3 regions of the Vibrio sp. J502 genome follow, and region 3 is predicted to be linked to each of the others. Evidence: predicted binding sites of a transcription regulator. Region 3 holds the regulator's gene; each other region holds the start of a gene.
The links. Region 3 encodes CRP, which controls carbon source genes, mostly activating them, when cyclic AMP is high. Its sites were predicted from a motif close to TGTGANNNNNNTCACA; they were not measured.

Region 1 (7,964 bases), on a different replicon from region 3:
CACAGTCAACAGCTACGACATAGGTGAGTTAGATTTCAGCCTACCTCTGGTTAACACGCAAAGTACGTTGAGCGGCAAAGAGGTCACAGCGAAGGTGTGGCAACGTGGGCTGCGAGAAGCAACGGATGAATATCAGCGTAAATTGATCAGTGAAGCATTGACCCAATCCGATTTCAATTGGGCAAAAGCGGGAAGATTATTGCAAGTGGATCGCGCGAATCTCACTCGGCTTTCAAAACGCTTAGGGATTTCGGTGAAAAAAACACACGCAATTGAGCGTTAATCTCACTGTCATCACTAATATATCTTTTCTCACCCAAACAGTAATTACAGGTAAGACGCTCACCATACTGTGTGAGCGCTCATTATTCGGCGGTTAGCTACCCATTTCACTCGGCAGCACTTCTGTTGCAACTAAAGTGCGTGGAAATGCGTTTTCATACGCTTGCATAAAGTCTTGGCGGATCAGTTGCTCTAAATGGTTGGCCCGCTCTGTTGGGCAAAAAATCATGAAATGCACGACCTGCTCTCCTGCGGCTGCGCTGCTGATCTGAATGTGCGGCTCAGCACTGGGCAAATCTACACCCGCATGTTTTTCAATCATGCTGTTATAGCGCCTTGCAACGTCGATAAAGTGGGCAAAGTGGCTCTCAATTTTTTCATGCATAATCGGCAATAAAGGATACAAATTTACAAATTCAGGCACTACTATCGAAAAGTTATGAAACACATAACGCTTCATAAAATTAAGGTTTTTTACCGGAAACGAGAAGAACATACTGTTTGGCAAGGTCGCGGTTTTTCCAGTGTAGTGATATTGACCATGATTCAAATCGATTTCTTGGATCACGGTTGCCATCAAGTTGTGTTCGATCACTTCACCGCTCAGTTTTCCGACTTCAATCCAATCCCCGATACGAAATGAGCGAGAGCTCGCTCGCTGAATTGAACCCGTAAAACACAAGATGATCTCTTTTGATGCGACTACAATGGCGACCGCTATCGCAGTCACTGACAGTGCAAATTCGTTGATCTCCGATTGCCACAATACGAAGAGGATGACCAAAGTAAACGCAAAGGTGCCATTCTTAGTGCGTGACATCCATTTACGCTGCTTCTCGGTAATCAGTGCGACATCGCCACGAATTTGAGAAAGCACAACTCGCCGCGTCAAAATAATCAACGTCATGATTAAAATACTAAACACCAATTTATGAGTGATAAGAAAGTCCCACACCGCGACCACTTTCTCCATATCAATCCCCTTCTTTTATTTTTATGCTTGGATTCAAGTACGAAGTGCGACACCTCTGAACATAAAAACAGTAAGGTGCGATAATCATGAAGTTTGCTCCCGCCAAGAAGTAAAAAACATGAAATACACACACCTCACTGAGATTGAAAGGTATATGATTTCTGCGCTCAGAAAGCAAGGGATCAGTACCGCAAAAATAGCTAAACAACTGGGGCGTCACAAAGCCACTATCTATCGAGAAATTGAACGTAATTGTCGTTACAACAAGTTCTTCGATAGATACTCTTATCAACCAGAGCGAGCACAGCAAATGGCGCGCAACCGGCTTAGTCGTTCACGGCGAAATAAACGCTATACCGAACTTGACTTCAGACTACCTGAAGCATTGCTACGACTGGATTGGAGCCCTGACCAAATCGTCGGATACCTAAGAATGAGAGGCTATCCAACAATGAGCCACGAGCTCATTTATCAGCGCGTTTGGAACGATAAAACTCTCGGTGGAACGTTATGGAAACACCTACGCCAATCCACCAAGAAAAGGCGTAAAAGGTACAACTCAAAAGACAGTCGAGGACGGCTGGCAAATAAGCGTCATATTGCCGAAAGACCTGCAGACGCTGAGCATCGAAAAGAGCCTGGCCACTGGGAAATTGATACCGTCGTGGGTCGCGGAACCAAGCACTGTATCGTCACTTTAGTCGACAGAATGACTGGCTACACTTTTATCGGTCAAATGGACGATAGAACAAGCGAGTCACTCAACGTAAGAATGAGCAAAATCATGACCCGCTCTGACTTACCTTTTAAAACGATAACATCAGATAACGGCACTGAATTTCATGGTTATGCACAACTAGAAAAACATCATAACTGCCTGTTTTACTTTGCAAATCCATACCATTCATGGGAACGAGGCACTAATGAAAACACCAATGGTTTGATACGACAATACTTACCAAAACGAACCTCCATGTCACACGTGACACAGAAGCTGTGTAATGAAATTGCATATAAATTAAATACACGCCCACGCAAAAGGCTTGGGTATAGAACACCAACGGAGTATATTCATGCGCATCTGTAGAAAGTGTCGCACTTCAAACTTGATACTAAGATGCATAATGATCAGCAACACATCTAAGCCAACTAGAGAGCAGCAGATTGAGATCGTGTTAGAAATTTTAGAAAGGTATTGTAACTGAGTGAATAGTTAACGTCGGCATAAGGCGCAATTATTATGCGCCCTGTCATAGCTTTGGAAGAGAAACTCCCTTTGAGATTGGCGAAAGGAAAAATTTGTTATCAGTGTTGATTCGCCAACGCTGTCTTTTCAGCCAGTTTTACAATCACGTTTACCGCTTGTTCCATCCCTTCAATGGTAATGAACTCATGAATACCATGAAAATTATAACCGCCAGTGAAAATATTAGGGCATGGCAGGCCCATGAATGAGAGCCTCGCACCATCCGTACCACCTCGAATAGGTTTGATCAGCGGTTCAACATCACAAGCAATCATGGCTTGTTTAGCCAGTTCAATGACTTGTGGATGAGGCTCGACCATCTCTTTCATATTGAAATAGCTGTCCGTCACGACCAACTCAACTCGTCCTTTCTCAAGACGGGCATTTAACTGGTCCACTTGCTGCTGCATAAACACTTTACGAGCTTCCAAGCCTTCTCGTTCAAAGTCTCTAATAATGTAACCCAAGGTTGAGCGAGCCACACTCATCTTTGCGGATTTTAAATGGTAAAAGCCTTGATAGCCCTGCGTGGTCTCTGGGGTTTGATCGGCTGGCATCATAAGCTGAAATTGTGCGGCGATGTTGATGGCATTCACCATTTTATCTTTCGCGGTCCCAGGGTGAACATTCACGCCATAGCAAATGACATCGGCGCTCGCCGCATTGAAATTCTCATACTCCAACTCACCCACCGGACCACCATCAATGGTATAAGCCCACTGTGCGCCAAACTTCTCCACATTAAATAAGTCCGCGCCCCGGCCGATCTCTTCATCGGGAGTGAAACCGATACAAATATCACCATGTGCGATGCTTGGGTCAGCAATTAACCTCTCAATGGCCGTCATAATTTCAGCGATGCCTGCCTTATTATCGGCACCAAGCAGTGTGGTGCCGTCAGTCGTGATCAGATTGTAACCATGCAGTTGATGCAAATCCGGGTATTGAATAGGTGACAGCACCTCATCCCCTTTACCTAAAGCAATGTCTCCGCCTTGATAATTCTCCACAATTTGCGGCTTAACGTGTTTGCCTGACGCGTCTGGCGCGGTATCCATATGTGCAATAAAACCAATCGCAGGAACAGGGTAATCAACATTCGATTGCAACTTCGCCATAACATAGCCGTGTTCATCAACCGTAGCATCGGTTAAGCCTAATGCGATTAATTCTTCATGCAGTGTATGGGCAAACGTCATTTGCCCTACTGAACTCGGGCAACGGCGGCTGGCAGGGTGAGATTGAGTATCAAAAGAGACATAACGCAAAAAGCGTTCAACAAGATTTTCCATAGCAAGCACTCAATAAGTTAGCATGTCAGCGTATCGCCTATGTTGGGATACGCAGTTAATTGCAAGCTATACTACGCGCTCATCAGAAACGGAATTTGCTATAAATCAGCTTTTCAGCAATTACTGAGGTGTCAATCATTCAAAAAAGGGATCAAAAATGCCCACCGCAGTGAGCATTGAGAGAAGCAAACAGGGCGTTTAAAGCAGAATGAAAATGCCCGCTAGACATGCACTCATTAAGTTAGCTAGCGTACCTGCAATCACCGCTTTAATACCTAAATTCGCGACTTCTGCACGGCGTTCAGGAGCGATAACCCCGATAGAGCCTAATTGGATCGCGATAGAACCAATATTGGCAAAGCCGCACAGAGCAAAAGTAATGATAACTTGGGTGTGTTCCGACAACAGCGCTTTGTGGTCAACAAAATCAATGAAAGCCACAAATTCGTTCATCACCACTTTTTGCCCAATGTAAGAGCCCGCCATCAAGACTTCATGGCTTGGTACACCAATCAACCAAGCCAGTGGTGAAAATAGATAACCGAACAGCAGTTGCAAGGTTATACCGTTCAAACCCAATAACTCACCGAAACTTTCAAGCCCAGTGTTAACCATCGCAATCACACTCACAAATGCAACCAGCATTGTACCGACGGCCACCGCCACTTTCATGCCATTCATCGCCCCGCTCGCCAGTGCGTCAATCACATTACTTTCTTGCGCTTTATCCATCTCAATATTGGTTTGATCAAGTGGAACATCGCGCTCTGGTACGATGATTTTTGCCATCATCAAACTGCCGGGTGCCGCCATAAAACTGGCTGCAATAAGGTATTTAAGCTCAACACCTAGACCGGCATAGCCACCCAACACGCTACCTGCGACAGAGGCCATGCCTCCGGCCATGACGGCAAACAGTTCTGAACGTGTCATGCGCGACAAAAAGGGACGCACAAGCAGTGGTGATTCTCCTTGTGAAAGGAAAATGTTACCTGTAGCAACCAGAGATTCTGCTTTGCTCGTACCTAAAAATTTTTGAATACCACCACCGATAAACTCGATGACTTTTTGCATGATACCAAGGTAATAAAGGGCAGAGATAAGAGCGCTGAAGAAAATGATGATAGGCAGAACACGAACAGCAAAAATAAATCCGGAATCGGCTAAATCACCGAATAGAAAGCGGATTCCTGCATCGGCGAAACCTAGCAAACTCGACACACCGCCGCTGATGCTGGCTAGTGCGCTTTGTCCCCATGGGAAGTAGAGCACCAGTGCGGCAAAACCAACTTGCAGTAATAAAGCACGTGATACGGTTTTCCAATTGATGAAGGATCGATTTTCAGAGAGCAGGTAGGCGCAAGCGATCAGCGCTAAAATGCCGACGAGGCCAAAAAGAATATTCATTGTATTTACCTAGTTTGAAATTTGGAAATAAGGGTAGAACCAAAAAACTTGGCGAAGGAGGAATCATTGCCCTTTTGCACAACAAAAGCATGACAAAAAGAGGGGTATGCGAACATATTGTTCATCTAAGATCACCTTATACAAGCAGAGGAACTTAGCTGGTCCAGTCCTTGGGGTCATTCACATTTCCGTGTGACGGCTTGTATGGGTTGAGCACCAGCTCATAACCGGGCGGAAAGTATAGCGAACAAAATGAGAGTTTCATCACATATTTTTACGCAAACGTTCAAGCGCTCATTTATTCGACAGTTATTCTAAAAAAACATCAAACACAGGCAAGATTGGATGGAAAACAAACAAAAAAAATATGGAATTTTCATCACAAATTTAAACTAATTTAACTATATAAAAACGAATAATTGGTATTTCTGCACTTTGCCAACTATGTTTAAGAGAGTCACTTTGAAGAGACTGAAACGGTTTCGAATAAAAATCACTAGCAACGTCACGCCTCTTGCGGTCAACACTGACCCAAGAGGCATTTTTATTGGACAAAGTCACTGTAGTGCAACAGCGTGAGGCGAAAACTAGTTTACAACCTCAATATCGGTTTCAGGAATACAACAACACGCTAAAGCGATACCAAGATGACGCTCATGTTCAGGCAGTGCTGGCACGTCAGGTTGATGCACTTTGCCCGACTGCACAGTCACCTTGCACGCACCACAGAACCCTGCTCGGCAACTGTTGGCAATCGCAATGCCAGCGGCTTCGGCTTGATCTAATAAGGTCGTTTGGTTATTACCCTCAAATACATGGCCATTGACGCTCAGTTGTAACGTTTTCAGCTCAGCTGCGACAGTGTGCGCCACACCAAACGCTTCTTGGTGGTAAGATTCTTCCGCAAGCCCTTTTTTCAACAATAAGCTTTTTGCTTTCTGCATAAAACCATCAGGCCCACACACAAACACTTGGCGAGCAGTCACATGTTGGATTTGCTTAAGGTGAGATAAAGAGAGCCGGCCTTTCAGGCCAAACCAATCTACTGGAGCTTGAGTCAGAGAAATGAAGACTTTCAACCCCGGATGTCGCTGCTTAAGCGCTTCAAGTTCAACACGGCAAGGAATATCCTCAACGCTGCGGCATTGATGATAAAAGACCACATCTTGAATTTGTTGATTATCGGCAAGATAGCGCAACATCGATAACATAGGCGTCACGCCACTTCCAGCCGACAACAGTAACAACGGTTGTTGGTACTGAGTCGACAGATGAAACGAGCCATCCGGTGATTGTGTGGTCAATGTACTTCCTACCTGCAAGTGATCAAGCAACCAGTTAGAAACTCTACCGCCATCAATACGTTTGACTGAAATCGCTAACCGACCCGGGCGCGATGGGCTAGATGACAAAGTGTAGCGGCGCACCGCGTTCTCGCCATCGATCACAACTTCGATTGGTAGGTGCTGCCCAGGTTGATAATTTGGCATTTCACCCTTTTTCGGCTCTAGCCAGAACGTGACAAAATCACGCGCAATCGCTTCACGCTCAACACAGGTCATCACATGGTGACTCATACCCAAATCTCGATAAAACTCTTTCTCTTTGTACTCAAGCACCTCAACGCTGTCGCCAACTCGAATCATTCCCTCATTTTTTGCGACTAAATTTTGCCCAAAAAACACCCCACCTCTTTCGTTAGCACGAAATTGTGACAAGGTTCTTAGCGGCTCTTTGGTTGGACGAAAAGCCCCTTTATTCACATCAACAGTAGTGAGAATACAGCGTTCGCAAGGTTTTACCGCTTCAAATTCTACCTCACCAATTCGGATCCGCTTCCAGCTGTCTTCAGCGAAAGGCTCATCGGTTCGTACCACTAGATTGGTACGAAATTGATCCATGCTGTGCACTTCAGGGCTGCGGCGATTGAGTTCATCAAGTGAAGCTTGGCTGATGACCAGCACTGGATAGCCATCAGCAAAACTGACATTGTGACCCACTTTTTCACGCATTCGGTTTGATTGCTCTCCGGTAAACAGCAACTCAACACGCTGGCCTAACACTTGGCTAAACCAATCATCCGCTTCATCGGTTGTGGTGTAAGCGGTAAAGTTATCGTCCCACACTTGCGCTGGAGAAGGTTGCATTTTGAAATCTGCATAACGCAGTTTTAACGGAGATTGGTTCACCGCCGTGAAGATCAAACCATCCGCAACCAGTATTGAATTCACCTTAACCATATTTGGATACTTACGTGCAGTGACCATTGAACCATCAGCTAACGCGATCATAAAGCGCCGATCAAAAGCCAGCCCCTGTTTTTCAACCCAAGCGGTGGACTGCGAGAGGCCACCTATCGATTTGACTGGGTAAACGTTAATTTGTGAAAGTTGAGCTGACGACATGGCCTATCCTTATGCTTTTTTGAAGGTATTTTTATAACGCGATGATAATGGAAATCGCCAAAGCTGGCTAACCCTATGGAAAATAAAAGGATGAAATTCACCCCTGTTTCCTCTATCATCCTGTCGCTTAAACGTAAGCGATTGCGCGCACATTAAAAGCGAAGCCCGTTTAAGCTCCAATCAATTTATTTTCCGGTGGGAGCAACCAATGAAAACATTAACGATTACTCGTCCAGACGACTGGCATGTTCACTTACGTGATGGTGATGTGTTGGCCGATACAGTACGAGACATCAGTCGCTACAACGGCCGCGCACTGATCATGCCCAATACGGTCCCGCCGATCACCACCACAGAAT
Region 2 (7,964 bases), 1.1 Mb from region 3:
AGCGAAAACAGCCAAAATCATACTAAAATTAAGAATAAAAGCAAACGTTTGCCTTTGTGATGAGAGATGAGTAATTTCCTGTTCGTACTGTCGATAAAGTGGTTTGTGTAATACGCAGTAAACGAACTCATATCTGTACAAAATTAAGGCTGAAATAGCAATTAATGTGCAGTAAACAGCATTCGAGAAACTGCGTTAAGAATATGAAGTAATTTCAGTCTAAAGTTTATGTGGGATTGACTAAGAAAAAGACACCTATGGCTATGAAAACTTTCTTACGTTTGCGTTTTATTACTCTACACACGAAAACTGCTCTGTTGTTTTCTGTCGGGTTGGTTGGGATCATTCTTAGCAGCTTATTTATTACTCGCCACTTTTTTTTATATAGTTTGAATGAGCTTGAATCAATTGAGATTCATCGAGATAGCAATCAAGCTCAGTCGGTCATTCAAGATCTTTTAGTACAGCAAGAAAAGCGTTCTTATGATTGGGCTTATTGGGATGAAACTTATCTGTTGCTGTTGAATGGCGACACTCAATTTGCTGAGCGCAACTTGTATCCTGATTCCCTCGATACTTTAGGTTTAGACGTTTTGGCTTTCATCACCGAATCCTCGCAATTGGTTGAATACTTATGTCGGGATATTGAACCTGGCACAAACTGTTCGTTAGTGGAACAGTTGATACGCTCACAAGGTGTGAGCGACCATTTAATTCAGATGCATCACACACTTGATGAGGATAAAACTAGCCGCTCTGGCCTCATCCGTGTGGAAAATAGTGTGTGGGTGGTGAGCCTAACTCCGGTGCGTAACAGTGAAGGTACGGCTGATGTTGTGGGGTGGATGCTATGGGGACAGCACTTAACCCGCCGTTTCCCTTCTCAGTATCAGAACCTACTAACCGCTAAAAATGACATTGTAGTTACCGATGCTCCTGTGATTTTACCTGTTAGTCATAATCAAGAAGGTATTGAAAGAGATCAAAATAATATCACGCATTACACCTTACTCAGTGATATGACAGGGCAACCTATTGGCTATCTAAAAACCTGTGCTCAGCGGCTTTACTATCAAAAAGGGAACGAAACTTTTTATTATTTGATTTTGACGATCATCATTGCGGCCGGCTTTGTCGCCGTGGCTACTTTTGCTCTGTTTCGCAGTAAGGTAGCCAAACGGTTTGAGAATTTTGAGCGTGGGATCAATCAGCTGATTGAAGAGAGTGCATTCTCTTCACAATCGAGTGATAAACAAGATGAGTTTGAACGAATTACCGAACTTGTCCGTTCGCTTGCTGCCTCATCCTCCTTGGCGGAAGATAGGCTTAAAGAGACGTTACAGAAATTTGATGCACTCTATCAAAGCCAAAATCTCGGAATGTTGCTGGTGGTTGATCGCTTCATTGTCGATGTGAACCAAGCCTTGTTGGATATGCTTTCTTATTCTAGAGATGAGTTGGTTGGAAAGGTTTTAGATGAGTTTTGTATTATACAAAATGATGTGGTGTGCAGCAGTGAATTACTCTACCAAAATATAGAACAAGGGATGCGTGAATTTGAGGGACATGTTGTTACAAAGGGTCAGCAGCGTTTAGAGTGTCTTATCGAAGCTACATTGATAGAACAACGTGGGCATCGCTCTATCATGCTATCGATTACTGATATCAGCGAGCAAAAGCAGCAAGAGCAGCTTATTTACGACCTTACCCATTGTGACCCAGTGTCAGGTTTACTTAATCGTCCAACGATGATGAGCCAAGTCCAGCCTTTGATTGACAATCCGATCGAATGTGGTGGGTTTTCCATGCTCTACCTACGGGTTAAAAGACTAAAAGAAATTTCAGAAGTATATGGACACAGTGCTTACGATATGGCCGTTAAACATTTTTCGGCTACGCTCAGAAACCGTTTCAACACGTCCATAATGGGACGAATTAGTGAATATGAATTTATGGTGTGTGAGTTGGGTAACGGGGCAACCTCTTTTTTGATTCATAGAGGCACTAAGCTTATCGATAGTTACAAGAGGAAGACTGACATTGGCGGCTTGGAACTCGATTTGAGTGTGGAAGGTGCTGTGATTGATTCACAATTGGCTATCGATTCTTTTGAAACTTTGGTTCAAAGTGGTTTTTATGCCATTCAACAAACAGAGAAAGCTGGAGCCAGTCTGGTTGTCTCTGTGACACAAGAATTGTTTGTTCATGCCCAGAAGTCGTTAGCGATCAATCGAGATCTTATCTCAGCCGTGAAAGATGGTCATATTATTGCTTACTATCAGCCGATTGTTCGTGCAGACAGTGCCGAAATCATTGGCTTTGAAGCTCTGGCTCGCTGGAAGCACCCTCAACTTGGTATGGTTTCGCCAACCGTATTTATCCCTTTGGCTGAGCAACGTAAAGTGATCATTGAATTGGGAGAGCAGATACTAGGCCAAGCCTGCCAATTTATTAGCGAACTGCAAACGCAGTCGCAATTTTCGTTGGGTAAACGGCTAAGTATTCACGTCAATCTTTCTAGCCCGCATTTCTACAGTAAAAAATTGGTCGGGTACTTATCAGTATTGATTGAAAAATATCAAATTGAACCGGGACAATTAGTGCTCGAATTGACGGAAAGTATGTTGTTGGGGGCTGAAGAAGAGACGATCAAACGCATGGATGCGATAAAAAAACTCGGTATACAGTTGGCGCTTGATGATTTTGGTACGGGCTATTCCTCGTTTAGTACATTGTGTGATTTTCCATTAGATATAGTGAAGTTAGACCAGTCTTATATTTCCACATTGGAATCCAATGACAAAGCCAAAACCTTGGTGCGCAGTATTATCAATATGTCGCAAGAGCTAGGCTTAACTACCGTGGCTGAAGGGGTTGAAACTGCTTCGCAACTGCGCAAACTCAAAGTCTGGAATATTGATGAGATCCAAGGCTTCTATTTTTACAAGCCGATGAGTAAACAAGAGGTGTTCGATAATTTGTTGGGCGGAAAGGATATGCGGTAAAACCTGCACCATCAAAAGGAAAAAATCCCCATGCGTTGGGGATTTTTCACTAGAGCGCCTAAACCACAAGATAGGAAAGAGGAATGTCTGGGTTAATTACTTCCAAGGTGGCTTGAGTATCGGCTAAATGGCTAATACTGCCATCAGACATCTCAACTAATGCGGCTGCGACAATATTATCAAAGCGTTGGCCATCCATCATTAACTGAACAAGAGCAACTTGCAATGGTGGTAAGCTTGGGTTGAATGCGGCATTTTCAGCATACGCACCGACGTAGGTTTTACCATTCTCAACTTGCAGGGCAACACCACTGAGATTGTTGGTATAGGGTGCGTAACTGCGATTTAGGCCATTAAGAGCTAAGCCAATGAGTGGGTCATCTTCGCTAGTTGTTTTGCCGTGGTTAGCGTCTGCCATTAGACCAGAATCAACACCTAAATCGGCAGGACCAAATGATTCAGGTAGGTACTCTTGCAGTGACTTCTCATCACGCTGTGGTAGCTGAATGGCAAGCGAGTCTGCGGTCGTAAGCTCATTCATAAACTGACGGCAGTGCCCACAAGGGCTGAAGTTGATGGTAATGTCAGCAACGCCTTGTTCACCTTTCATCCACGCATGGCTGATGGCACATTGCTCGGCGTGTACGGTTTGGCCCAATTGCGCACCGGAAAACTCCATATTCGCGCCAAAGTACAAACGGCCCGATAAACCTCTGACGATGGCTCCCACGTAAAAGTTTGAAATCGGTACGTAAGCATAGGCGGCCGCAAAAGGCAGCAGTGCAACGCGCAATTCCGCATCATCTGAGCCAGAAAGAGAAAGCAGTTGGTTGAACTGTTCTGGTGATAGGGTTGCGTCAAAATCGTCTGATAGCAGAATAGACGACAAAAATTCTGCAACGGGTTTTGGCGTATCCGCTAGCGCCTGTTCAATACGGCTTTTCATAATGAGTCCTTATCTATGTATTGAGGAATATTCTAGGCGAAGAATGAAATTTTACTGAGATTTAAATCACGTAATTTAATGTAACATAATTTTGGTTTTCACATTTAGAGTGAGGTCACACATGAAATCGATTACAGTCAGCCTTAAAGTGAGACACGTCTACAATCAAAACCCATGAGTAGACGTATCTTTGATTTCTGTTGGCACTCTATAGCGTGGACAACCACATTGAAAAAGCAAAAAAACTTGGAGCAAGTATCGATGTGATTACGCCGCACACGACTAATGCAAGTGAACTAAATGCTGCGTCACGTGGATCTTTTTCAGCGCAGGTTGCTGTGCCCAGCGCATGAGATACGGTGCCCATGGTTAAGCCTTTAGCAATGGGATGCGTGATGTTGAGAAGGTTATAGATAGGGTAGGCGAGAATCGCGCCAAACAGCCCTACAATGACCACTAAAACGGCGGCAATGGCTGGCTCCCCACCGAGGTTACTGGAAACTTCCATCGCAATCGGTGTGGTAACTGATTTACCCAGTAGGCTGGCGATTAAATGTATATCCGTTTGAAGATAAACAGCAATTAAGCTGGCTGTGAGCATTGACATAGCACTGCCCACCCCGCAGGCGAGGGCAATGATGCGCCAATTTGAGCGGATCTGAGGCAGTTGTTCATAGAGAGGATAAGCCAGCGCCACCACGGCCGGTTGCAACAGAAAGCTAAGCCACTGGTTATCAGCATAGTAACTGGCATAAGGGATGTTAAAAAATAGCAAGATAGGAATGATGATCACAAGGCTGAGCAGTAACGGATTCATTATGGCCGTTTTGCATTTTTTGCTGATCCAACGTGTCAGGAAAAAGACCGCAATCGTGAGCAATAACCACATCACTTATTCCCCTTTTTCAAAAAACGATCCAGCCCTAAACCCAGACAAACTAATACGATCAGCGTACCGCCCACCGCGCTGGCAAGAATCGGGATGGCGTTACTCATCAATAAATCAAAATGCTCGATTAATCCGACACTGATAGGGACAAATAAAATGACCATATAACGGATAAAAAGACTGGCACTGGGTTTTACCCATTCGACAGGCACGAGCCCACTTGCCAATAAACTAAACAGAATTAGCATTCCGATAATACTGCCCGGAATGGTGATGCCAAGCCAATGTTGAAGATTGATACCTGCCATCAGGCAAAGGAAAATCAGCCCCATAGAGACCAAATATTTTGCAATGGTATTCACAATAAAAGTCGGTGCCTTGTTGTGCCTAAACTATTTTCGGAAATGGAATCGCAGCGTGTTGGTTTGAAACCTGACAGCGCGAAAACCTCGTACATTAACTCGCGATGTCTTCGACATAACGGTAAACGGATTTTAAAATAGCCATTTTCTTTTCGTCACTGCTGTGGGTGTGAACTAAGTTCTCTAAATTGAGCATGTACTCTTCAAGGTGGCTTTCGAAATAATCACGACAGTGAGTTGCCCAACGCCTTTGCTCTTCGTCACTTAATGTCAATGGGTAATGGCGAGCGCGGTAGCGAAACAGCAAGGGTTCGATGCGCTTATCGCTAAAACTAATGTCTAATGCGGCGAGGTTGACAGGGTCAGCTTGGCGAATGATCTCCATCGCCGCTTTGTCGGCGGGAGAGAAGAAACCGTCGTAGAGTTGAGTATCGACATCGTCACTGTGCTTATATTCTCGCTCAATTGTGTAGAGGCCAATCAGCCTTTCTCTGATCTCAGGGTACTGCTTGATGAGCGCTAAGTGTTCAAGGCACAGGTTTCTATCGACCCCGATATGGTCTGCATTTTCGGCCGTTAATGTTTTGGCCGGCGCAAGGATAGGGCATTTATTGAGATGCACTAATTTGATGGGCACTGGCAATTCATCTTCTGCCAACTCTTCGCGTTTGGTATATAGACGTTGATGCAGTTCTTCGCTGCTTAAATCGATCAGGGGTTGAGGGTTTTTGGCAAGGTCCACCACAATAACCGCATTTTGATTGGTGGGATGCCAAGCAATCGGCACGATCCAACTGGTGTATTGGCATTCTCGGCCTAACATACCCGATACGTGCATTAAAGGTGTCATGTTGACGATATCAATCAGATCATTGAGTTTGCGTTTATGGCGCATGTTAAAAAAGTAATCAAACAACTTGGGTTGGGCGGCTTTTACTTTTTTGGCCAGCTCAATGGTGGCGATAACATCGGCCATAGCATCGTGGGCATTTGCGTGTTCGATGCCATTGGCAACCGAGAGATGCTCCAACTTAAAACTGGTAAAGCCTTCGTCATTTTCGGGCCAGTTGATGCCTTCTGGACGTAGCGCATGGCAGGCGCGCATCACATCAAGTAAATCCCAGCGTGAATTGCCGTTTTGCCAGCTCCAAGCATACGGATCAATGAAATTACGATAGCAAGTGTAACGCGTTACTTCATCATCAAAACGAATACTGTTGTAACCAAGACTGGTGGTGTTGGGTGTGGCGAGTTGTTGATGAATTTTGGCGATAAATTCAGGCTCTGGCAAGCCTTGGGCCACCGCTTTTTGTGGTGTGATACCCGTAATAAGCGCCGCTTCTGGAGAAGGCAAATAGTCCGTTGGTGGTTGGCAATAGATAACCAGTGGTTCGCCAATAATATTAAAATCCATATCGGTGCGAACGCCCGCAAATTGGCTCGGACGATCTTTCGCAGGGTTGACTCCCCACGTCTCATAGTCGAGGAAAAAGAAAGTAGGCGGGTGCTCTTGTCGCATTCGATAGTATCCAGTCGCTGAAATTTAAGGTTTATTAGACCATTGCCTGTGTGACATAGCAATGTGCGAAGCATGCTCTGATGAGGATTTGAAATGAAAAAGCCGGCGCATTGGCACCGGCTTGGAGAAAAACGAGAACGTTCGATACTTTCTAGGCTTGCTGTTCTTGAACTTGTACCTGTTTACCGTTCAGTAAGCGGCTGGTAATGGTACCTGCCGTCATTGAGCCTGAAACGTTCAACGCGGTGCGGGCCATATCAATCAACGGTTCAATGGAGATAAGCAGTGCTGCAATCGTCACTGGTAGGCCCATCGCTGGTAGCACGATTAAGGCTGCAAAAGTAGCACCGCCACCGACGCCGGCAATACCAAATGAGCTGATTGCGATAATAGCCACTAGCGACAAAATAAAGTGCACGTCCATTGGATTAATACCGACGGTAGGAGCAACCATCACTGCGAGCATGGCTGGGTAAATACCAGCACAGCCGTTTTGACCAATAGTGGCACCGAATGAAGCCGATAGGTTGGCAATTGCTGGTGGTACGTTCAGCTTAGTGATTTGCGCTTCTACATTAAGAGGAATGGTTGCCGCTGAGCTACGTGAGGTGAACGCGAAGGTCAACACTGGCCAAATTTTTTGGAAATACTCTTTAGGGCTAACGCCTACAAAAGAAACCAATATACCGTGCACCACAAACATCAATGCAATGGCGACATAAGAGGCGACAATAAAACCGAGCAAACTCAGAATATCGCCCGTACTTGATGTCGCGACAACTTTCGCCATCAAAGCCGCAATACCATAAGGGGTTAGTGCCATCACCATTTTTACGAGGCGCATCACAATCGACTGTATCGCTTCGACAAAGGTGCGGATTGGCGTTTCTAGCTCGGCTTTCTCTGACATTACTTTACGCGCCGCAATACCCGTTAGTACGCCAAAAATAACCACAGCGATGATCGAGGTTGAGCGAGCACCGGTTAAGTCGGCAAAAGGATTGGTCGGAATAAAGCTTAATAACATTTGAGGAATAGTTAAATCACTCACAGTAGCGGCGCGGCTTTCTAGTACAGCAATACGCGCCGTTTCACGGCTGCCTTCAACGAGGCTGTCAGCTGTTAAACCAAAAGCTTGGGTGACAAAAATACCGATCAATGCCGAGACTGCGGTCGTCAGCAGTAAGATAGAAATGGTCAGGCCAGAGATTTTACCGAGCGAGCCACCTTTATCGAGCTTCAC
Region 3 (7,964 bases):
TCATGCTTATTCCTTGGCAGCACATTGCGCCTGAAACACTGGATAATTTGATTGAAACGTTTGTATTACGCGAAGGTACTGATTACGGAGAGCAGGAAGTACCATTGCAGCAAAAAATCGAGCAAATAAAGAAACAGCTCGCAACAGGGGAAGCGATCATCGTCTATTCTGAGTTGCATGAAAGTGTGGATATTCAATTGCGTAAATAATTTCAGCTCAAAACAATCTACTCTTTTCGTGCTATATTGCAGCCATCGATAACAAGTACGTTACATACAGACAGGGTTTGTCATGTCAGCAAAACATCCAATTATCGCTGTCACCGGCTCGTCCGGTGCCGGTACAACTACGACCTCAGAAGCCTTTCGCAAAATGTTCAATATGATGAACATTAAACCAGCATGGGTTGAAGGGGATAGCTTCCACCGCTTTACCCGGCCAGAAATGGATGTGGAAATTCGTAAATCGCGCGAACAAGGGAAGCACATCAGCTACTTTGGTCCACAAGCCAATGATTTTCCTGCATTGGAAGAATTTTTCCGCCAATATGGGAAATTAGGCACAGGCCAAGTTCGTCGTTATCTGCACTCTTTTGACGAAGCTGTGCCCTACAATCAAATGCCCGGCACCTTTACACCTTGGCAAGATTTACCAGAAAACTCGGATGTGATGTTTTACGAAGGTCTGCATGGCGGTGTAGTCGATGGCGATGTAAACGTCGCGCAGCATGTCGATTTTTTGATAGGCATGGTGCCAATCGTTAACCTTGAGTGGATACAAAAATACGTGCGTGATACACGTGATAGAGGCCATTCACGTGAAGCGGTGATGGATTCCATCGTCCGTTCAATGGACGATTACCTCAATTACATCACCCCCCAATTCTCGCGAACTCACATCAACTTCCAACGGGTACCGACGGTTGATACTTCAAACCCACTTAACGCCAAGGGCATCCCTAGTTTGGATGAAAGCTTCGTCGTGATACGCCTGCGCGGTATAAAGAATGTTGATTTCCCCTATCTGCTCGCCATGATTGATGGCTCTTTTATGTCGCGCCACAACACCATTGTGGTACCGGGTGGCAAGATGAGTTTTGCGATGGAATTGATCGTCAGACCGATCCTGCAGCAATTGATTGAAACAGGTAAAATTGGCTAAGTGATCGGACAAGTTGACGGTTACTTTTCATACCGTGATCATGTGCACAGTTTTGCGTAAAAAATCATGCCACTGACACGATTAAAATCAAGAAATCGTTTCTGAAAAAGGATACTATCCTTAACCGAAACACAAGTTAGCTTGCAGCATTTGGAAAGTGCTCTTATCCTAGTAAGCTTATTTTAGGCTTAGCTACAATATGGAAAGCGGCAAGCGTACCCTGCAGAGGAAGTGAGATATTATGGTTCTAGGTAAACCTCAAACCGATCCAACACTAGAGTGGTTTCTTTCACACTGTCATATTCATAAATACCCATCGAAAAGCACGTTGATTCATGCGGGCGAAAAAGCAGAGACGCTGTACTACATCGTCAAAGGCTCGGTAGCGGTATTGATTAAAGACGAAGAAGGTAAAGAGATGATCCTCTCTTACCTCAACCAAGGTGACTTTATCGGTGAGCTTGGTCTATTCGAAGAAGACCAAGAGCGTACTGCTTGGGTTCGTGCAAAATCTCCTTGTGAAGTTGCGGAAATTTCATTTAAGAAATTCCGTCAGCTTATCCAAGTGAACCCAGACATCTTAATGCGTCTGTCTGCACAAATTTCTCGACGCCTGCAAGTCACCAGTCAAAAAGTAGGCGATTTAGCCTTCCTAGACGTGACGGGTCGTATTGCACAAACGCTACTCAACCTAGCGAAACAACCTGATGCAATGACGCACCCAGATGGCATGCAAATCAAAATCACCCGTCAAGAGATCGGCCAAATTGTAGGCTGTTCTCGTGAAACTGTGGGACGTATTTTGAAGATGCTCGAAGAGCAGAATTTAATTTCTGCCCACGGTAAAACTATCGTGGTGTACGGAACTCGTTAATTTCAATCAAAATGATTGAGATTGAATGCATAAAGCCACCTTGGGGAACTCAGGTGGCTTTTTCTTTGGCGATATTTCAGTACGAAAGTAAAAAGATGAGAGGCTATTGCATGTCTGTGCTTTCAAATATTTTATCTGCAGAGGCCGCCACAAAACCGCTATAGAGTTCACCGTTGGCCATTGGATAGCGTTTGGCAAATTCATAGAATCCACCGGGAATCACCTCCACCCCTTCCGTAAATTGCACTGATACTTTATCGGCCATGGTCGACGACTGCTCAAGCAGCACATCAGGTGTACCTTTCACTTCTCCACCATTTTCATTGATGGTAAAACCCGCTTGGCGTAGATGATCATTGACCACTTTCACTTCATTAAACGCCTGCAGTTGATTAACACTAACAGTGAAATGGTTTGCGCCATAACCATGCGCCGCCAACCAAGCGGCGTATTCACTTTCGTTGGCAAGCTGCAAATAATCGCTGTAGCTTAGTTGCCACAGGCGACCGCCATATAAAAAGTCACTGCTGTTTAATTTATTGCTATCGACTTGATGTAGCAGTTTCTCCACAATGGCTTGGAGCACAGGTGAGCACTCTTCCACTTTCAGCTCGCTTATGAATACTTTAGGCTGGGTCGGATCAGGGTGTTCATAGTGCTTCGCTACCAGCTTCTTACTTTCAAACACATAATCACCACAGGCAAGGTAGCCTAAGGCAAGAAAAGGCTTAGCCAGCGTTTCAATACCTAATGGCGCAACATTGAAGGTTCGCAACGCAATATGGTCATTAATCAAGGCTTCGTCTTCTTGAAGCAAGTGATGGACTTTGTCGGCAGAAGGGCAAAGGCGCTGAATGTAGTCATTCCATAATGATTGAAATAAAACGGTTGGCGTCATAACGCCTCCTTGTCTGTGCTCGGTTTAAACCATGCTAGTAGGCATGGGGTTTTAGATAAAGTTTACTGCTATAGCTCAACCCCTGGGCTGAGCGTGGCAGGCAGTTCAGTCGAACAACCTTCCATTGATGCCATTGGGTATGCGCAGTAATCGGCCGCGTAATAGGCGCTTGGTCTTAAATTTCCCGATGCTCCCGGCCCACCAAACGGTGCATCACCACTGGCTCCGGTTAATTGTCGATTACGATTTACAATGCCAGCGCGGATATGATCGACAAAGTAATCCCATTCGGCATCATTGGTCGACACTAAGCCTGCCGATAAACCAAAGCGAGTTTCATTAGCCAGTTGCACCGCTCGATCTAAGCTTTGGTAACGCACGACTTGTAACAATGGCCCGAAATACTCTTCATCAGGCAATTGACTAACTGCGGTGACATCAATAATGCCCGGAGTGACAAACGCCGCCTGCAAAGGTGTCGCGGCCAGCAAGCTGACGCCACCTAAGGTGCGTAAATTATCCTGAGCAGCAAGAATGAACTGCGCCGCCGCTTGTGATATTTGTGGCCCCATAAAAGGTGCTGGCTCAGCAAAGGGATGATCAATACGCAATTTTTGAGTGGCACTGACCAGCTTTTCAAGTAACAGATCACCTTCATTCCCTTCAGGAACGTAAAGACGCCGTGCGCAGGTACAGCGCTGGCCTGCACTTAAAAATGCGGATTGAATAATGGTATACACTGCCGCATCAAGCTCGCCATACTGCTTAGAGATGACCATTGGGTTGTTGCCGCCCATTTCTAAAGCCAGCATTTTCCCCGGCTGCCCAGCAAACTGGCGATGGAGTAAATGACCTGTATTTGCGCTGCCAGTAAAAAGAAGGCCATCAATACCTTTGGCCTGAGCAAGCGCAATACCCGTTTCCTTCGCGCCCTGCACTAGGTTAAGTACACCCGCAGGTAGGCCTGCTTCTTGCCACAACTTCATCACAAACTCACCCGTCCACGGAGTCTGCTCTGAAGGTTTAAACACAACCGTATTACCCGCTAAAAGTGCAGGCACAATATGACCATTCGGCAGGTGGGCAGGAAAATTATACGGACCAAAAACCGCAAGAACACCCAATGGACGATGACGTAATACCAGTTGATTACCCGCCGCTTCGCGTGTGTTTTCACCAGTGCGATCATGATAAGCTCGAATGGATATAGCGATTTTACCCGCTACTGCTGCCGCTTCAGTACGCGTTTCCCAGAGTGGCTTCCCTGTCTCTTTAGCGATGATCTGCGCAAGCTCTTCACTGCGCTGTTTCACTTTTTCAGCAAAAGCTAAGACATATTGCTCACGCTCAACAAAAGGGCGTTTTTTCCACTCTATAAATGCGACTCTTGCCGCCGTAACCGCCGCTTCTACTTGCTCGGGTGTGGCGCTATCGCCCTGCCAAATCGTCTCATTGTTATAGGGACTAAGCGAAAGCATTGCCTCGCCTTGTCCAGCTAACCATTCACCTGCAATCCACTGAGTCATCTGTTAATCCTTACCTTCCAATGTACCTATTTTACTGCGCCAAAATTCGAACAAAATCACCACTATCAACCGATAGAGCTTGCGCCACTTTAGGTGAGATGATCACCGTTTCCGTTTCGCGGTTATAAGCACCTTTTGCAGCAGTAGCACGAAAGTTTTCAAACGAGCTATTGCAGATAAGATAATCTTGCGAGCTTGAATGCTCGGCCAGTTCCACTTTCGCTCGCACCGAGTGACGTACGGATTCGATATTGCGCAAATCACACTCAACCGTTGGACCTGCATCAAAAATGTCCACATAGTTACGGCAGGTGAATCCTTCACGTTCCAGTAACGTTAACGCTGGACGGGTATTGTCATGTACTTGACCAATCACCGCCTGTGCCTCTTTACTCAATAAGTTGACGTAAATCGGCAGTTTGGGCATCAGATCAGCAATAAACCCTTTTTTACCAATGCCGGTTAAATAATCAGCCATAGTGAAATCAATCGAGAAAAAATGCTCTTGCAGCCATTGCCAAAAGGGCGAGTTGCCTTCAGCATCAGACACACCACGCATTTCAGCAAAGATGGTTTTAGAAAAACGATGTGGGTGTTCCGCCATCATCAGAAAACGGCATTTCGACATCAAACGCCCATTCAACCCTTGACGAAAATCTGGACGTAAAAAAAGCGTACAAATTTCACTGCATCCAGTGTAGTTATTGCCAAAAGTAAGCAACTTGACGGTATTGTTGACCTTCAGCTTAGGCGACGAATGCACTATCGTGCTGATGTGATAAGAATAAAATGGTACGTCATGGCCAATCGATGCTTCAACGCCAGTCGTCCCTGCGACCTCACCGGTTTCAGAATCAAAACCGACCATCAGGTAACCTTCATCTCCTGGCTCTGAGACGTCGGGTTTAGCGAAGCTGTATTCAGAATGAGTAATACGGTTGGTTAAGAGCTTTTCATTCACGGGTAGTGATGTAAACCCGTGACCGGATTCAATAGCGCATGTGTGTAGCGCATCGTAGTCCGACATTGCGATAGGGCGAACAACTAGCATCAATACTTCCCTCCAGATGCTTGAAGTGGCCCAAGGCATCCTACCTTGGGCTGCTAGGCTTTTTCACTACATGAGTGATGCAATAGCTTTATCTAATCTTGCTAAGCCTTCTTCTATTTCTTGTTTGGTGATCACTAATGAAGGCGTCATACGAACCACGTTCATACCCGCAACCAACACCAGTAAACCTTGCTTGCCCGCGGCTTGTAGGATATCGCGAGCGCGACCTTGCCACTGCTCATTTAATACCGCGCCAAGCAGTAGACCTTTACCACGGATTTCACTAAAAATGTGGTACTTCTCATTAATGTTAGCCAATCCTTCACGAAAGAGCGCTTCACGCTCTTTCACGCCAGCCAAGGTTTCTGGCTGGCTAACCACATTAACTACCGCTTCTGCTACCGCGCAAGCCAGTGGGTTGCCACCATAAGTCGAACCGTGAGTGCCCACTTTAAAATGCGCGGCTAATTCGTTTGTGGTGAGCATAGCGCCAATAGGGAAGCCGCCACCGAGTGATTTCGCGGTACTTAAAATATCCGGCGTGACGCCCAATCCTTGATAAGCATAGAACTCACCAGTGCGGCCATTACCGGTTTGCACTTCATCAAAGATCAACAGGGCGTTGTGCTTATTGCACAATTCACGCACGGCTTGGACAAACTCAGCCGAAGGCGACACAATGCCACCCTCGCCTTGCAAGGGTTCCATAATTACCGCACAAGTGCGATCAGAGATGTGTGCTTGCAACGCTTCAATATCGTTATACGGTAGGTGGGTAACATCCGCAGGTTTAGGACCAAATCCATCGGAATAAGTCGCTTGCCCCCCGACCGTCACTGTAAAGAAAGTACGGCCGTGGAAGCCTTGGTTAAAGGCGATAATTTCTGATTTCTGTTCGCCATGGACATCAGCGGCCCAGCGACGCGCCAGTTTGAGCGCCGCTTCATTAGCTTCCGCGCCGGAGTTAGCAAAAAACACCTTTTCAGCAAAACTGACTTGCGTTAATTTTTTCGCCAAGCGCAAAGCAGGCTCATTAGTCATCACGTTACTGAGATGCCACAACTTATTGGCTTGCTTGGTAATCGCATCAACCATCGCCGGATGGCAATGGCCCAAACAACTCACCGCAATACCGCCAGCAAAGTCGATGTATTCATGACCTTGTTGATCCCACACTCGAGAGCCCTGCCCTTTAACTGGAATCATTTCCATCGGGTTATAACAAGGGACCATCACCTCATCAAACAGACTGCGCTCTACACTATTTTCCACTGTCATTACACATTCCCTCTTGATACCGCATGCCAAGCAGATTGCGATCTTCCTATTAAACGCTTGAGTGGAAGATATTGTTTTGCTTTTTAGCTAATGCAGCATTGTATTTACAAATTATTAACCATTTCAATAGTGATTTATTCTTTTAGATCGGCAGAAGTACCGATAATCGTCACTACTTATGATTATTTATGCATTAAGTCACCTCTTTTATGAAGCACTTTTTTATAAATAATATGAATAAGCACAACAAGGCCTTGAGACGACAAGCCATCCCTCATTCCAACAGGATGTATGGTGCATAATATTGCAAAGATAAAAAACAGCAGAAATGATGAAGAAAATGTTAAGAAAGGTGATCGCAGTCCGGTTGAGAATGGTTCAACGGCGCAAAAAATTTGCGAGCAGTTGATGGCCCTGTTCTGTTTTAATTGATTCAGGATGAAACTGCACGGCATCAATTGGCAGTGTTTTATGTTGGTAACCCATGATTTCGTCCATCGAACCATCAGCCTGTTGAGTCCAAGCGGTGAGCTCAAAACAGTCCGCAAGAGAATCAGCTTTGACCACCAACGAGTGGTAGCGAGTAACGGTTAACGGGTTATTGAGCCCTAGAAAGAGGCCACGGTTGGTGTGTTGGATCGGTGAGGTTTTACCATGCATCACCTTTTTGGCTCGCACCACTTGCCCGCCAAACACTTGCGCAATGGCTTGATGCCCAAGGCAGACTCCCAAAATCGGAAGTTTACCCGCAAAATGTTCAATCGCGGCCAGTGAAATCCCCGCCTCATTCGGCGTGCAAGGCCCAGGGGAAATCACCAGATGCGTTGGGCTGAGCGCTTCAATGCCAGCGATATCGATTTCATCATTACGCACCACCGTCACTTGAACTCCCAGCTCACAGAAGTATTGGTACAAGTTGTAGGTAAACGAATCGTAGTTATCGATGATAAGTAGCATGTGAATTAAAACGCTCTGGGTAAAAGTCAGCGAGAGGCGCTATTGTGCAATACTGGTTTGGAAAGGCAAGAAGTTATCGATTCTGTGCTAAATACACTATTTGCACATTCGTTCATTATGTAACCAGTTCGGTTGTGATCATTATTTTACTTGCTCTCATTTGAAAGTAACACTTCTCATCGTATGGTCGAATAAGAGAGCGGAAACAACGATAAAATA

Region 1: N5E84_RS17380 (NupC/NupG family nucleoside CNT transporter) is a predicted target of CRP. The motif match lies at 5,454-5,469, and genes of this name have one in related genera.
Region 2: cdd (cytidine deaminase) is a predicted target of CRP. The motif match lies at 4,007-4,022, and genes of this name have one in related genera.

The regions. Positions count from the first base shown of each region.
Region 1 is NZ_CP104555.1:345,924-353,887, reverse strand. Features, by position in the region: gene norR (nitric oxide reductase transcriptional regulator NorR) at 1-283, shown strand, start outside; gene N5E84_RS17395 (mechanosensitive ion channel family protein) at 377-1,255, opposite strand; gene N5E84_RS17390 (IS30 family transposase) at 1,374-2,342, shown strand; gene pepT (peptidase T) at 2,561-3,793, opposite strand; gene N5E84_RS17380 (NupC/NupG family nucleoside CNT transporter) at 3,992-5,200, opposite strand; gene N5E84_RS17375 (hybrid-cluster NAD(P)-dependent oxidoreductase) at 5,788-7,605, opposite strand; gene pyrC (dihydroorotase) at 7,814-7,964, shown strand, end outside.
Region 2 is NZ_CP104554.1:943,432-951,395, forward strand. Features, by position in the region: gene N5E84_RS04570 (EAL domain-containing protein) at 258-3,005, shown strand; gene cdd (cytidine deaminase) at 3,064-3,951, opposite strand; gene N5E84_RS04580 (CidB/LrgB family autolysis modulator) at 4,160-4,840, opposite strand; gene N5E84_RS04585 (CidA/LrgA family protein) at 4,840-5,172, opposite strand; gene sbcB (exodeoxyribonuclease I) at 5,297-6,721, opposite strand; gene N5E84_RS04595 (L-cystine transporter) at 6,873-7,964, opposite strand, start outside.
Region 3 is NZ_CP104554.1:3,193,563-3,201,526, reverse strand. Features, by position in the region: gene N5E84_RS14910 (YheU family protein) at 3-209, shown strand; gene N5E84_RS14905 (phosphoribulokinase) at 292-1,161, shown strand; gene crp (cAMP-activated global transcriptional regulator CRP) at 1,403-2,035, shown strand; gene N5E84_RS14895 (DUF1338 domain-containing protein) at 2,139-2,933, opposite strand; gene astD (succinylglutamate-semialdehyde dehydrogenase) at 3,002-4,459, opposite strand; gene astA (arginine N-succinyltransferase) at 4,491-5,510, opposite strand; gene N5E84_RS14880 (aspartate aminotransferase family protein) at 5,577-6,788, opposite strand; gene N5E84_RS14875 (aminodeoxychorismate/anthranilate synthase component II) at 7,167-7,745, opposite strand.